One region of the Ruegeria sp. AM7 genome, then DNA from elsewhere that is predicted to be linked to it. Evidence: riboswitches for the same ligand, from Rfam matches in the RefSeq annotation. Region 1 holds a riboswitch; each other region holds the start of a gene.
The links. A riboswitch is a leader RNA that binds a small molecule or an ion and turns the genes downstream of it on or off. The one in region 1 is predicted to bind cobalamin.

Region 1 (3,840 bases):
TTTCGTATGTCCAGCGCGGGGATCATCCGACCGTCGTGCTGAAAGAATAAGTAGTCGACGCCGAACGTGTCGCGCACATGTTGAGTCGTCAGGACCTCGGAAACAGGGCCAAAGCCGGTCAGCCGGGTAGATTTCATCAACGCGACATGGGTGGCGAATTCGGGGATCATGACAATGTCATGGACAATCATTATGACGGTTATCCCCAGTCCAGCGACCAGCGACAACATCCGCCCTTTGGCGTCGGGATCCAAATGGTTCGTCGGCTCGTCCAAAAACAAAAGTGTAGGGTTCTGTGCCAGCGCACGCGCGATATGGGCGCGCTGACGTTCGCCACCCGACAACACTGCCATGCGCTTGTCGGCAAGCTCCAAAAGGCCGGTCAGGTCCAGAATTCGCGTCAAGTCGTTTGCGTGATCTTCAGAGGAGCGGTCCGAGCGAATTGGAATTTGCCCAAGTGCCACATAGTCACGCAGATGCAACCGCCCATCGGGATATTCCTGCTGACTAACGACGGCAATTTTTCGGGCGCGCTCCGTCGCTGACAATGTCTTCAAGCTCTGCTCTTGCACCAGAACGTCGCCTTCAGACAGAGCTTCAGCGCCACATAGTAAGTTCAGCAGAGTGGTTTTGCCAGCGCCATTCGGACCGGCAATGGCCAGAACCGACCCCTCTTCCAGATCGAACGAGATGTCCTGCAACAGAACGTCACCGTGAAAAGAATAGTAGGCTACACCACGCGCCTGCAGGAAGGGTCTGCTCATCATCGAGCTCCTCGAACAGCCAACGCCGGCATGCGCGCCAATGTCTTGCTTATCAGAGGCGCAGGCCTGTCTGTGGCCTTTGTCCAACCAGTTGCGCTGCCCAGGTATTGTGTGGCGAATTGGGCAAGAGCATTCAGCTCCTGCTCGGTGCCGATATCACCAAACAGGTATTGGGCTTTTCCCAGGGCCTGAAATCCGACAGTGACCGGGTGATCGCATCCAGCCATACAATCTACTGTGCGCACTGCGAAACCCTCAGGCAATTCAGGGCACAAGGCATCCGCAATGTGCTGCGCTGCCTCCAGACCCTGACAGGTCGCGCAGATCAGAAGAAAATGATCAGTGGGCTCGGCCATCAAGCGCCTGTTCCACGGCCACTGGGGCCGTACTGAAACGCGGTCGCGCGTAAAGGCATACGAGGTACCATCAAGCCTCCTTCCAGGACGCCCCGCCCCGGGTTGGTTTCGGTTGCGATGGCAGGTCTCCTGACTTGCGGGTCGAGGCTTGGCCACCCTTCCCGACATTATTCATGTCAGTGGGATATTGGCTTCGCTCACCGCCTACAGTTGCGGGGGCAGTTACGGACTTGGCACTTAAACCTCACCGTATTCCCTTTTCACCGCTGGAGCATGCCCCAGGGAACCATCAAATGCGTCACTGCCCGAGATCAGATCGCCGGTCAACACAAATCACCGGAGGTTGCGCAGGAATATAGTTTTGAAAATATGTTTCCCTTCAGGAAAATTGCAGGCGATAACGACGAAGCGAAAGGCGTTAAGGATAGGTTGGTGAAAGCATCAAACGATAGGTCCAAACCTCAGTTTTCTCAGGATCCACACAAGGTCAGGGACCCCGGTGAAAAGAACCTCGAAACGGCGATCGGTCGGGAAATCCGCGCGTTGAGGTTACAGCAGGGCGTAACAATTGCGGAATTGTCGGGGCTGACCGGGTTGTCCATCAGTATGCTGTCAAAAATCGAAAACGGATACACATCGCCTTCATTGACGACGCTGCAATCTCTGGCCAATGCCCTAAGCACGCCGATCACTGCATTTTTCCGCAGATTTGAAGAAACCCGAAACGCAACCCACACCAAAGCGGGAAAGGGCGTTGAAACAGAGAGGGCCGGGACACGCGCAGGCCATCAATACAGCCTTTTGGGTCATATGGGGTCTAATGCCAGCGGTGTTGTGGTTGAACCCTATCTGATCACGCTGACGGAAAAGTCCGACACTTTCCCGACGTTCCAGCATGACGGAATTGAAATGCTCTACATGCTTGAAGGCGAAGTCGATTACAGACACGGCGATCAAATTTATCTGCTCGAGCCGGGGGATACGTTGTTCTTTGATGCGGACGCACCGCATGGACCCGAGGTGCTGCGCAAACTGCCAGCCCGCTACCTGTCGATCATCTCATATCCGCAGACGCGTTAGTCACGATTCGGCGATTGATAACCCGCTGCTGAGGTTTTGCGGGGTTGCTGTCCGTGATTTTTGAATGCGGGGGAAATAGATAGCCGAAAATATTCCCCATATGAATATTAATTTCCCTTTGTTGATAACCTAAAGTTCAGGTGTTAGCGTCTGCCCAACTCAACACAGGAGAAGCTGACACATGTGTGGAATTGTCGGCCTTTTTTTGAAGGACAAAACGCTCGAGCCTCAACTGGGCGAGATGCTGACAGATATGCTGATCACAATGACGGATCGCGGCCCGGACAGCGCCGGGATCGCGATTTATGGACCCGTCGGAGATCAGGCAAAGCTCACCGTGCAATCCGACAATCCGGACGCGGATTTTCAGACTCTGGCCGAAGATTTGGCCGACGTCTTGACCAGCCCTGTCAGCCTGGGCCGCAATGACACTCATGCGGTTCTGAGCATGGCCAACGACAAAGTCGGCGCTGCGCGGCAGGCCCTGAGGGAATTGCGCCCTGGCCTTCGGATCATGTCCGACGGTGACGCGATCGAGATCTATAAAGAGGTGGGATTGCCTCGGGAGGTGGCGGAGCGGTTCCAATTGACCTCGATGTCCGGCAGCCACGGGATCGGCCATACACGCATGGCCACTGAATCCGCCGTCACCACCGAAGGGGCACACCCGTTCAACACCGGCGCGGATCAATGTCTGGTGCATAACGGGTCGCTGTCCAACCACAACGCCCTGCGCCGCAAGCTGATGCGTGAAGGCGTTCGGATCGAATCCATGAACGATACCGAGGTCGGCGCGGCCTATCTGACATGGAAAATGCAAAACGGGGCCACTCTGGGTGAGGCGCTGGAAAGCAGCCTTGAGGATCTCGACGGGTTCTTTACCTTTGTGGTCGGAACCAAGGATGGGTTCGGCGTGGTTCGCGACCCCATCGCCTGCAAACCGGCGGTGATGGCCGAGACCGATCAATATGTGGCCTTTGGCAGCGAGTACCGCGCCTTGGTCAACCTGCCGGGAATCGAGGATGCCCGCGTCTGGGAACCCGAACCCGCAACCGTCTATTTCTGGAGCCACTGACATGCAGAGCTATGATGTTGCCGAACAGGGCCTGCGTGGGCTGAACGCCGCCCTTCAGGCCCAAAGCACCGAGACAAACCAGACCCAGTGGCAGGTTCAGAACCCCAAGGGCAGCCATGCCATCGCCGTCGGTCTGGATGCCCCGATTGAGGTCACGGTCAAAGGTTCGACCGGGTACTACTGTGCGGGGATGAACCAGCAGGCGACCGTTCGGGTCGAAGGCTCGGTCGGGCCGGGCGTGGCCGAGAATATGATGTCGGGCACGGTGATCGTCGAAGGCGACGCCAGCCAATATGCCGGGGCGACGGGCCATGGCGGGTTGTTGGTGATCAAGGGCAATGCCAGCTCGCGCTGCGGTATTTCCATGAAGGGGATCGACATCGTGGTGCATGGCAATATCGGTCATATGTCTGCCTTTATGGCGCAGGCGGGTACGCTGGTGGTTTGTGGGGATGCGGGCGATGCGTTGGGGGACTCCTTGTACGAGGCGCGGCTGTTCGTGCGCGGCTCGGTCAAAAGTCTGGGTGCTGATTGCGTCGAGAAAGAGATGCGTCCCGAACATCTG
Region 2 (3,840 bases), on a different contig from region 1:
GGATGCGAAAGGTTTCCTGAACATTCAGCTCTCCCTCTGACGGGTTGCCAAGCATGAACCAAATGCCTATATCCACCGGTGAGAGGTTGGCGCGGGCGAGCGCCTCGCCAACCTGGTCAGGTCCGGAAGGAAGCAGCCACAACGAGCCCCGCTTGGGTCGATGTCCAACCTCTCACTTCATTCCTCCGCAGTTTTGACCGGTTTAGACGCCCAGCACTTATGCAATCAAGCGCGGCCATAGGGACGCGTTGCGACGCGCGAACGCGCCGATATGGCCAATGTCCTTCAGTCCGAATTCCTGCGGTGACAGCATATGACGCCGAGCGCTGGAGCCGTACAGATCTGCCAACCGCCAAACGGCTTCGGGCGGAACCATCTGGTCGTCCTCGAAAGTGAACAGATCGACCGGTTTGCCTTTGTCTGCCCAGGTTGCAGCTGGCAGCGTTTTTCCGATTTCAGGCAGATAATTTTGGGGTGCCGTGCACCACTTGCGCCACTGCCAATAAACCGATGCAGGCAGGTCGGCCCCAAATCCCACTGCTTTTCCTGGCAGGTATCCAACTGTTTTTACCGCCAGCGGAACATGTCCATACCAGAACAAGGACGCCAGCGCGCGATAAGGCCAAGGGTGATCACTGATTGTCACCAGCCCCGAACACACACAGATCATGCGATCTATATGGTCGATATCAGGTTGTATTGGCCCCAACATCCCTCCGACCGAGTGCCCTATGCTCCAGTGTTCTGCGTGTGGGTAACGCTGGCGCATTTCCGCTCTGGCGGCAGGCATGTCGGTCAGCGCCCAATCCGCCATCTTTACCCGCGATTCCTGCAGTGGTCCGGTTAGTGAGTGGCCAAAGTCGCGATAGTCGTAGGTCAGGCAGGCGATCCTCTGATCCGCTGCCAGCCAATGTGCGAAATGCTGATAGTAATCCCTCGGGACACCGGTCGCACCATGTATAACCACGGCGACTTTGGGATCAGTCACGGGCCGGTACAGGCGCGCCGACAGCATTGCCGAACCGGCAGAAAACCGAAAATCCTCGGTCAGGACGGGGGGTGTATCATCCAGCATAGCGTTGCTCACCTGATCTGAACTGTTCGGTTCACCCCTTATCCCCACTTCTTTGGCCGGGCTGAGTCAAGGGCGCATCAAGATGACCAAACGTCCACTTTGCGCGCGCGCCCGCTTGACTCAAAGCCCGCTCAGCCGCTAGCGATGGCGTGATGGTTCTTGTCCCGTGTCGGGACAGGATGAAAAGGGAACACGGTGCGGTTCTGCCCGGTCATGCCGGAACGATCCAATGCCGCGACTGCCCCCGCAACTGTAAGCGGTAAGCAATGCCTAAATACCACTGGCCCGCAAGGCTGGGAAGGTCGGCAACGCGATGACCCGCAAGTCAGGAGACCTGCCATCAAAGCAAAACTGTAACTCGGGCGGGGTGTCCGGGCGGGATTGTCAGCGCGCTGTCACACCTGATCCATGCCCCGTTCCCCGCGCGGAGGGCGCATTATGATCTGGAAGACAAAAACGCACCAATTCAGTGCAACCCTATGTCAGAAAACCGGCAAGACCTGCCCGGCTCTGGCGCAGATGGCACGAGCTGTTGTGCAAGCGATGGAAACCGCAGTACCAGCCACGTCGGACGAGTTCGCGTTGGACGGCAGCGGAGAGCTGGGCCATTGCCCACAGGGCTGCATCGCCCGATTCCGCGCCCAGAAAGATCAAATTCGCATCTTCTGCGGCACCAGCACGGACGCCTCGCTGGACGCGTTGGACGGTTATGCGGATATGCTGTTCGGCCCCGATGCTGCGGCCCGTCCGACCGGCCTGTTGCCTGCGCCGCCCTGTGCCATGCTTGAAGTGTCAGAGCTGGCCCCGGCGCAACCAGCACAGCCCCAGCAGCATCTGGCGCTGTAGCTCAGCCCGGCGCGCGGCTGGCCCAGCGCATCTGCCCATCGGTTTCAACCGCACAGGGCCGCACGAAGCGCAAGCGACGCAACGCCGCGTCGGGTGCCATACCTTGTTCTACCATCAGCCGCAGGGCGATCATCCCCGACCGCCCGCACCCGCCCCGGCAATGCACCAGCACCCGCCCTCCACGCGCTAGAATATGCGCGGCAGACTGGCTGATCCGGGGCCACGCGGCCTCGGTGTCCGGCGACGGCGCGCCAAAATCCACAATCGGCAGGTGCGTCCAGCTTATGCCCTCGGCCCGCAGGTCATCCCCCAGTGTTCCCGCCCCGGCCTTCGCCATCTCGGAGCTTGTGGTCATTGAGATCACAAGATCGGGCCGCCAGCGGCGGATAACATCCAAATCCCGCGCATATTCCCCCGCGCGCCCCGGCAGCGGCGCCAGCGCGACATAACCAGCCCCGACCGCGACCGCGTGAATTGCAAATGGCTCCATCCCCGCCCTCCTTTTCACATAGCTTCTATGCCGTGCAAACTGACCTGCAAACCGAATTTCCCCCAAGGCGGCGGTGGACGCGGGCGGCGGGGGTCTCTACGCTGCATCGGAACCCGAATCCGACAGAGCAGATATGACCGACACGCCCAGCCCCGCCTATCAGGTTCTTGCCCGTAAATACCGCCCGGAAACCTTTGCCGATCTGGTCGGTCAGGACGCTATGGTGCGCACGTTGAAAAACGCGTTCGAGGCGGATCGGATAGCGCAGGCCTTTATCATGACCGGCATTCGCGGCACCGGCAAAACCACCACGGCCCGGATCATCGCCAAGGGCATGAACTGCATCGGCCCTGATGGCGAGGGCAAACCCACGACCGAACCCTGCGGCCAGTGCGAACATTGTGTGGCGATCATGGAAGGTCGCCATGTCGACGTGATGGAGATGGACGCCGCCAGCCGGACCGGTGTGAACGATATTCGCGAGATCATCGACAGCGTCCGCTACCGCGCGGCCTCGGCCCGCTACAAGATCTACATCATCGACGAAGTTCACATGCTCTCGACCAGCGCCTTCAACGCGCTGCTCAAGACGCTTGAGGAACCGCCCGAGCATGTGAAGTTTATCTTTGCCACCACCGAGATTCGCAAAGTACCCGTAACGGTCCTGTCCCGCTGTCAGCGCTTTGACCTGCGCCGGATCGAGCCCGAGGACATGATCGGCCTGCTGCGCAAGATCGCCGATGCCGAGGGCGCTCAGATCGCCGAAGACGCGATCGCGCTGATCACCCGCGCGGCCGAAGGTTCGGCGCGGGATGCGACCTCTCTGCTGGATCAGGCGATTTCACACGGCGCCGGCGAAACCAGCGCCGATCAGGTGCGCGCCATGCTGGGTCTGGCCGACCGGGGCCGGGTGCTGGACCTGATGGACATGATCCTGCGCGGCGACGCTGCCGGAGCGCTGACCGAACTTGGCGCGCAATATGCCGAAGGGGCCGACCCGCTGGCCGTGCTGCGCGATCTGGCCGAGATCACCCATTGGGTCTCGGTGGTTAAAATCACCCCGGATGCCGCCGAAGACCCGACCGTTTCCCCTGACGAACGCGCCCGAGGTCAGCAAATGGCCGAGGCCCTGCCGATGCGCGTTCTGACCCGCATGTGGCAGATGTTGCTGAAGGCGCTGGAAGAGGTCTCAGCCGCGCCTAACGCCATGATGGCCGCCGAGATGGCCGTGATCCGCCTGACCCATGTTGCCGACCTGCCCAGCCCCGAAGAGTTGATCAAACGGCTACAGGATGCGCCTCCCCCACCGCCCAACGCCGGACCCAGCGGTGGAATGCCCGCGCCAACACACGCCGCGCAGGCCCCGGTGGCCTCTGCCTATGCCCCACCAGTCCGAGGCGGAGCAGGCGCGCCGACAGCCGCACTGGCG
Region 3 (3,840 bases), on a different contig from region 1:
CAGGCGAAATCCTACTTAACGCACAGGCATGAACGAAACGGGCAGTACCGGGTTTACGGAAAATGGGCGGCCCCCGGGAATGCAAGCTCGTAACTTGCGACACGATTGGCACTTGGTATTTGAAGTCTTCGAACAGGTTTTTCTGGCGTTTGTCTATTGACGATACTTAGGTTTATCCGCGCACAAATTGACTCTTGCCCCGGTGGTTCGGGTAGTTCAGTGGTCTAAAAAAGTGGCAGCGAGCCCAAAACTCGCCGCCACTTTTCCAAGCCGGTCAAAGCGTTTTCGCGCAGTGTAATTGCGTCATTCGGCCCGACGTCCCTGAGGAATAACCTCGTATCCGGACGCTTCCGGCTCGTAGTCTTCCATTTCGGACGGGAAGCCGGGGGCCGTGATATCCAGCCCGGTGGCCTCTTCCAACCGCTTGATAATATTAGGGGATAACTCTCGGTCGCCATAACGGGCGATGCCGTCGTCAAAGATACGCATCATCACCGGGTTGATCTCGAGCGGCACCCCCGCCCGGTCCGCCACATCCTGAAACAGGCCAATGTCCTTTTTCACCAAATCCATCGTGAACGAAATGTCCCGCGAGCCGTTCAGAATGACTTGGCTTTCGGTTTCATGCACGAAGGATGTCCCGGATGAGATCTTGATTGCCTCGTATGTGGTGTTCAGATCCATCCCGGCGGCTTTGGCGGTCACAAGTGCTTCTGCGCAGGTGATCAGGTTGGCGGTGGCGAGGTAATTGGTCAGCACTTTCAACACCGAAGCGGTCCCTAGGTCACCGGTATGCAGAACCCGTCGGCCCATGGTGGTCAGAAAGGGCAGTATGCGCTCGAATGTGGCCCGGTCGCAGCCCGCGAAGATCGAGATATTGCCCGTCGCGGCGCGATGACAGCCACCCGATACAGGACAGTCTACCGCTGCGCCGCCGCGCTCGATCACCTGGGCGCCAAGTCGCTTGACTTCGGCTTCATCAGTAGTGGACATCTCCATCCAGATTTTGCCGGGGCTGACCTCAGGCAGCATCTCCTGCATCACCGCGTCCGAAGCGGCAGGCGATGGCAGGCAGGTAATAACCGCGTCGCAATCGCGCATCAGCTGGGCCGGGCTTTCGGCGGCCTTGGCCCCCTGTGCCACGAAGCCGTCGACGAGGTCAGAGTTCAAATCATGTACCGTCAGTTCGATCCCGTTGCGCAGCAAAGACCCTGACAGTTTGCCGCCCACATTGCCCAAGCCGATAAAGCCCACCTTCATGCGATACACCTCCTTTTTTGGCGTCGTTTTGTTCATGGCACCATGCCGCCCCACCCAAAGTCATGCCGCCCAGCGACGCTGTCAGGTCGCTTTTAACCCGAGGTGCGAAAGATGTTTGCGACTCGCTTGACAAGGGCCTGCCCGGTGCCGCATGTCCGATCCGTTGGTGTCCATCTGCAGATGGATGAAAAGGGAATGCGTCAGCGGGTCATCCGTCAAACGCAGCCGCCCCCGCGACCGTGACCGGAGAGGGTGCCCAAGCCACTGGCCAGCAAGGCCGGGAAGGCGGGTCATCCGACAGGGCAACCGCCCTGAAATCCGCAAGCCGGGAGACCTGCCAGCACCCGCGATTGAAACCGGACGGGGTGTTCCGGTGCCGGGTCACGCACGACCCGCATGAAACCCCGTCCCCCACGATGAGGATTTAGGGGGATGAGAGACATGACCGAAACCGCTCCGGTCGAGCTGCTGGTTTGCACCACCTGCCGCCGCGGCCTGCCTGTTGAAGATGACGCCCAGCGCCCCGGCACGTTGCTGCACAAGGCGTTGGAACAGGCCGAACTGCCCGAGGGCGTGGCGCTGAAGGCCGTCGAATGCCTGTCGAATTGCGATCAGGGCTGCTCCATCGTGCTGCGCGGCGGGCCCGAGCGCTGGACCTTTGTTTATGAGAACCTGAACGAGGTCGATCATGTCGACGTCATCGTCGACGGCGCGACCAAATATCTGGCCACCGAAGACGGTCTGGTCAAATGGCGCGAGCGCCCCGAACATTTCCGCAAAAACTGCGCCTCGCGCATTCCCCCGATTGGAGCCTGACATGTCCACTTTGGAAAAACTTCCCGTTACTGTGATTACCGGCTTTCTTGGTTCGGGCAAGACCACGCTGGTGCGACACCTGATGCAGAACCCGCAGGGCAAGCGTCTGGCCGTGGTGGTCAACGAGTTCGGCGATGTCGGCGTGGACGGCGATATCCTGAAATCCTGTGCCATCCCCGATTGTCCGGCGGAGAACATCATGGAACTGGCCAATGGCTGTATCTGCTGCACCGTGGCCGATGATTTCATCCCCACGATCGAGGCGCTGATGGCGCTGGAGCCGCGCCCCGAGCATATCCTGATCGAAACATCCGGTTTGGCCCTGCCCAAACCGCTGCTCAAGGCGTTCGACTGGCCCGATATCCGGTCGAAAATCACCGTGGACGGCGTGATCGCGCTGGCCGATGCCGAGGCCGTGGCCGCCGGTCGCTTTGCCCCTAATGTCGAAGCGGTGGATGCCCAGCGCATGGCCGACGATTCCATCGACCACGAGACTCCACTGTCCGAGGTGTTCGAGGATCAGATATCCTGCGCCGACATCATCCTGCTGACCAAGCCCGATCTGGCCGGCCCCGAAGGTGTCGCCAAAGCCAAAGAGATCATCGCCGCCGAGGCCCCGCGCCCTCTGCCCGTGGTTGAAGTGGCCGAAGGTGTGGTCGACGTGCGCGTCGTGCTGGGCCTTGAGGCCGCCGCCGAGGATGACATGGATGCCCGTCCCAGCCATCATGACGGCCACCACGATCACGAGCATGACGATTTCGAAAGCATCATCGTTGAGTTGCCCGAACAATCGGACCCGGCCGATCTGGTCGCAAACATCGAACGTCTGGCCAAGGAACTGAACATCCTGCGCGTCAAAGGCTATGCCGCCGTTCAAGGCAAACCGATGCGCCTGCTGGTGCAGGCCGTCGGCGCGCGCGTGCGTCATCAGTATGACCGCCCGTGGGAACCCGGCGAAGAGCGCCGCTCGCGTCTGGTGGTGATTGCCGAGCATGACGACATCAAAGAGGCTGAAATCCGCGAAATCCTCGCGGGCGCCACCGAAGCTGCCGAGTAAACCATGCACGTCGTCTTCCGCGAAAGCCACGGGCTCGAGGAAACCGAGACCCCGACCGATCTGGGCCAGAGCCCGGCGGATCTGGTGGTGCTGTCCTTCTCGGACAGCGACCTTGGTGCTTTCGCGGCAGGCTGGCACCGCGGTGGCGGGCCCGAAGGTCGGATGCCGACCCTACGGTTGGCCAATCTGACGGCGCTGAAACACCCTCTGTCCGTTGACACCTATGTGGAACAGACGCTGGAGGGCGCAAAGGGCATCCTGATCCGTCTGATCGGCGGGGTGCCCTATTGGGCTTATGGGTTGCAGCAGGTTCTGGCGCTGGCACAGACCAAAGGCATTGCTTTGGCCGTCCTGCCCGCCGACGGGCGCGAGGATACGCGGCTGGATGAGTATTCCACCCTGCCCGTCTCGACCCTGCGCCGCTTGGCGCATCTCTGTGACACCGGTGGCGAGGTTGCCGCGCAGGCCGCTTTGGCGCAGATGGCATTGGCAGCCGGTCTTTACGCGGGTCCGGTGATGGGAGCCAAAACGATCCCCGACTGCGGCGCATGGTGCCCGGATCGCGGTGTGATCGCGGCAGAGCATGCGTTCTCCGGCGATGCAAAACGCGTCGTGGTCAGTTTCTACCGCGCCTATCTGACATCCGCCGACACGGCCCCTGTGGCCGCCCTGATCCGCAACCTGCGTGCGCGCGGGTTTCAGGCCGT
Region 4 (3,840 bases), on a different contig from region 1:
CCACAAATCCTGCACCACTGCCAAAAACTATGCCGATTGCAAATAAGGCAAGTGAGCGTGCCATTTTATGTTCCTTGATGGTAGTAGAAACACGCCGAGCTGGTCTCGGCGTGTTTATAGGCGTGCTGGTCAGGCCGCAGCTTCGGCACGCTGACTTTCATGTCGCCAGAAGTATCCGGCGAATGCCCCGACCAGAACCCAGGCTACCAGTCCGATGCCAAAGGCGCGTGCGGCAAACAGCGCTCCGATCTCGGTCGGAACGGGGCCGGTGAACACGTCCGGCTCGGGCGCGCCGATCAGATGTGGGGCCAACAGCAAGGCGGCTGCGATCACATAGCTAATCAGGGTGCCGCCAAAGGCAATCAGCCACATGGCAACGCCTGCTGCGGCGACGGTCGCAAACCACCAGATCTGACGCGCAGCGACATCGGCTGCTGCCACGCCGGGCACTTCTGGCGCGAGCGAGAATCCGGGTGCGAGGTGCACGGCAATGAACCCCGCAAGCCCCCACAAAACGCCGGTGCGCCCGTCAATCTTGTGGCCGTTGCCCTCAGCCACGGACATCAGCGCAATCATCATCAGCGCATAACCGGTATAGATAAGCATCGTGAAAATGACGCTCAGCGCATCGCGGAACAGGTCCGAGAACATTCCCGGCAGCTCGGGGTGAGCACTTACGACGTCACCGCCGAAATGGACCAATTCGCCTGATTCATACAGTTCCGCGTGCAGCAACACAGGTTGCACAAAGACCAACTGCAGCAAGGCGGCAATCAGCCCCGCTGCAGCACCAGCGAACAACGCGCTGGTCAGGATACGGCTAAACATGGGTTTAGTGGCAGGGGAAGCCGGTCGCGTGGCGCACATCGTGGGCTGCGTCATGCAGGGCCGCGGCCTGAACGTGGCCGGTCAGCGTGACGACGCCAAGGCCCAGAACCACAGCGAACATAACCGGAAGGATACCAACGCGTGAGGTCGATGCGGTCGTTGCTTGAGTTGCCATTTTTAGTTCTCCTTTACCGTCGCACCCGACGGTTGGTGTTTTCATTCGTGCCTGGCAGGTCTCCTGGCTCGCGGGTCGATGCCTCTGTTCGCCTTCCCCCTGAAACTCAGGAGTGGCTGGTTGAACAGGGCTCACCGCTTACAGTCGCGGGGGCGGCTGTGGATTCGATCGCGCGCGGTCTCACCACATTCCCTCTTAGCTTGCCGGTATTGCCGACAGGACCAGACAGGTTCATTTAGCCGTTACATCTGCTGCAGCGCAATCGTCATTTGCGACGTTTTAGGTCAGATCACGCGCTTTTTGAGAAGATAAATATCCATGATCCACCCATGATCAGCGCGCGCAGCGGCGCGGGTGTCCAGAATCGACTGTGCAACACCGGTCAGAGGGCCGTTGATCAGGATTTCTTCAGTCATGCCCACGTAAGCCCCCCACCAGATGTCATAATCTGCCATCTGAAGATGTTGGAACGAGCACTCACCATCCAACATGACCGCCACGTTTGATGCACCGTCCGGCCACCCTTCGTCGCGAATCCGCCGCCCCGTGGTCACGATGTAGGGTGCACCCAGTTCGTTGATCGGAATCGCGTGGGCCGCTGTCAACGCCTGCAGCGCTGTGATGCCAGGGATCACCCGCGTCGTCGGTTGAGGGTCCAACCGCGCCGCGATTCGCAGTGAGCTGTCGTATAGCGACGGATCGCCCCAGATCAGCAGCGCCACGTGCTGTGCACCGGGATGGGCGGCAATCGCCTCGCGCCAGCGCAGCGCAATTGTGTCGTGCCATTCGTCCACCCCGCGCAGATACCCGTCTTCCGAGCGGCGCTTGGGGATGTCGAAATAGGCGATCTGCGGCGGCGTGTCGGTCACCTGCGCAATGATCTTTTCGCGCAGCCCGGCCAGATCGGCCTTATTCTCGCCCTTGCGGGGGATCAGGATCAGATCCGCCGCGCGGATCGCCTGCGCGCCCTGAAAAGTCACGTGGTCAGGGTTTCCGGTGCCGATGCCGATCAAGGTCAGGTCAAACATCGTCAAACTCTGCCAGCGGGCCATAAAGGATCAGCGCCGGGGCGGTGCCTATCTCGTCCGCCAGTTTTTCGGACAGCGCGCCTACAGTACTGCGATGCAGCTTTTGTTCGGGGGTCGAGACGGATTCGGCCATTAGTGCTGGTGTCTCCAGCGGCAGACCGTGGGCGTTCAGCGTTTCGACCAGCAGAGGAAAAGTCCGCTTGCCCATGAAGACGACGGTGGTCGCATCCGGGTCGGCCAAAGCGGGCAGGTTCAGGTCCTCGGGCAGTTTGCCGCTGACATCATGACCAGTGACAAACTGGACCCGCCGCGCGGTCAGCCTGCGGGTCAGCGGGATGCCCGCCGCCGCCGCTGCCGCCACGGCCGAGGGGATGCCGGGGATGATCTCATACGCGATCCCGGCCGCGCGCAGGGCCACTAGTTCTTCTTCCAGACGCCCGAACATACCGCCATCGCCGGATTTCAACCGCACGACCCGCTGCCCGGTCAGGGCGTAATCCACCAGCAACCGGCTGACATGGTCCTGCTTGGGCGAGGGGCGGCCCGCCCGTTTGCCCACGCCTACCAGATCGGCATCGTCGCGCGCATGGGTCAGGATCGGCCCGCTGCTGAGGTCATCAAACAGCACCGCATCCGCCTTTTGCATCCGGTCCACGGCCTTCAGCGTCAGCAATTCCGGATCGCCCGGACCCGATCCGATGAACGAGACAAACCCACTCATACTGAGGCCTCTGCGATCAGGTGAAAGAACGTGCCCGTGACGTTGCCGCGTACCGAGCCGGTCTGCGGCCCTTCGGCCCCTTCGGCGTCAAACACGCGGGCCAAGGGCGCGTCGGGTTGTTCAATGATCGAAGAATAGTGGAACTCATGCCCCCGCAGGCCCGTGCCTACGGCAAAACCGGGCATCGGGGCCAACAACTCGGCGCGGCGATAGCCCAGATTGAACTTGCGCTTTTCATAGGACGTCACCAGTCCCAACAACCCGGCCATCTGATGCGAGACACCCTCTTTGTCGATCAGAGCCTGTCCCAGCGCCATATAGCCCCCGCATTCCCCATGCACGGGTTTGGTCTGCGCATGTTTCCGCAGGCCTTCTTGAAAGACGGATGCAGCGGCCAGAGTTCCCGCATGCAGCTCTGGATATCCGCCCGGCAACCAGACCAGATCTGCATCCGCCGCAGGGGCTTCATTCGCCAATGGCGAGAACGGTAACACCTCGGCCCCTGCCGCGCGCCAGCCTTCCAGCAAATGCGGATAGGTAAACGAAAACGCGGCATCGCGGGCCAGCGCGATCCGTTGCGCCGGGGGCCGCGGCAGCGCGGCGGACGATGGCCCATTCGGGCCTGAGGACGCCGCCCGCTTGATCGCCTCAAGATCGACATGCTCGCGCAGGAACGCGGCATAGCCTACAATCGCGCTTTCTAGATCGGGATGCTCGACGGCCTGGATCAGGCCCAGATGCCGCTCGGGCAGGGTCAGGTCGCCGCGCCGGGGCAATACGCCCAGAACCGGTAGGCCCGCGCGCTCCATGCCCAGCAGGGTCAACCGCTCATGCCGAGGGCTGGCGCAGCGGTTCAGGATCACGCCGGCAAAAGGTAGGTCGGGGTTATACATCCTGAACCCCAAAGCCGTCGCCGCCGCCGATTGCGCCTGACCGCCCACATCCAGAACCAACACCACCGGCCAGCCCATGCGCAGCGCAGTCTCGGCGCTGGAGCCATGTCCCAGCTCACCGGGTTTGGCGACGCCGTCGAACAACCCCATCGAGCCCTCGGCGACCACGATATCCGCGCCTTTGGCCTGTGCCGA

Region 2: it holds a riboswitch for cobalamin, as region 1 does, so the genes downstream of both, ACR3EG_RS17200 (hypothetical protein) here and ACR3EG_RS02355 (DUF1636 family protein) in region 1, are expected to answer to the same signal.
Region 3: it holds a riboswitch for cobalamin, as region 1 does, so the genes downstream of both, ACR3EG_RS07515 (DUF1636 family protein) here and ACR3EG_RS02355 (DUF1636 family protein) in region 1, are expected to answer to the same signal.
Region 4: it holds a riboswitch for cobalamin, as region 1 does, so the genes downstream of both, ACR3EG_RS07445 (CbtB domain-containing protein) here and ACR3EG_RS02355 (DUF1636 family protein) in region 1, are expected to answer to the same signal.

The regions. Positions count from the first base shown of each region.
Region 1 covers NZ_JBQFJE010000001.1:545,410-549,249, forward strand. The annotation lists gene ACR3EG_RS02350 (ABC transporter ATP-binding protein) at 1-764, opposite strand, end outside; gene ACR3EG_RS02355 (DUF1636 family protein) at 764-1,120, opposite strand; cobalamin riboswitch at 1,223-1,426, opposite strand; gene ACR3EG_RS02360 (helix-turn-helix domain-containing protein) at 1,553-2,200, shown strand; gene ACR3EG_RS02365 (class II glutamine amidotransferase) at 2,382-3,275, shown strand; gene ACR3EG_RS02370 (protein GlxC) at 3,277-3,840, shown strand, end outside.
Region 2 covers NZ_JBQFJE010000003.1:2,644,364-2,648,203, forward strand. The annotation lists gene ACR3EG_RS17185 (bifunctional 2',3'-cyclic-nucleotide 2'-phosphodiesterase/3'-nucleotidase) at 1-40, shown strand, start outside; RNA gene ffs (signal recognition particle sRNA small type) at 80-178, shown strand; gene ACR3EG_RS17195 (alpha/beta hydrolase family protein) at 218-1,075, opposite strand; cobalamin riboswitch at 1,212-1,431, shown strand; gene ACR3EG_RS17200 (hypothetical protein) at 1,514-1,921, shown strand; gene ACR3EG_RS17205 (protein-tyrosine phosphatase family protein) at 1,923-2,411, opposite strand; gene ACR3EG_RS17210 (DNA polymerase III subunit gamma/tau) at 2,545-3,840, shown strand, end outside.
Region 3 covers NZ_JBQFJE010000003.1:762,534-766,373, reverse strand. The annotation lists gene ACR3EG_RS07520 (NAD(P)-dependent oxidoreductase) at 304-1,296, opposite strand; cobalamin riboswitch at 1,408-1,616, shown strand; gene ACR3EG_RS07515 (DUF1636 family protein) at 1,702-2,076, shown strand; gene cobW (cobalamin biosynthesis protein CobW) at 2,078-3,133, shown strand; gene cobN (cobaltochelatase subunit CobN) at 3,137-3,840, shown strand, end outside.
Region 4 covers NZ_JBQFJE010000003.1:749,569-753,408, forward strand. The annotation lists gene ACR3EG_RS07435 (hypothetical protein) at 1-64, opposite strand, end outside; gene ACR3EG_RS07440 (CbtA family protein) at 130-828, opposite strand; gene ACR3EG_RS07445 (CbtB domain-containing protein) at 833-1,003, opposite strand; cobalamin riboswitch at 1,040-1,244, opposite strand; gene cobF (precorrin-6A synthase (deacetylating)) at 1,288-2,031, opposite strand; gene cobA (uroporphyrinogen-III C-methyltransferase) at 2,024-2,752, opposite strand; gene ACR3EG_RS07460 (cobyrinic acid a,c-diamide synthase CobB) at 2,749-3,840, opposite strand, start outside.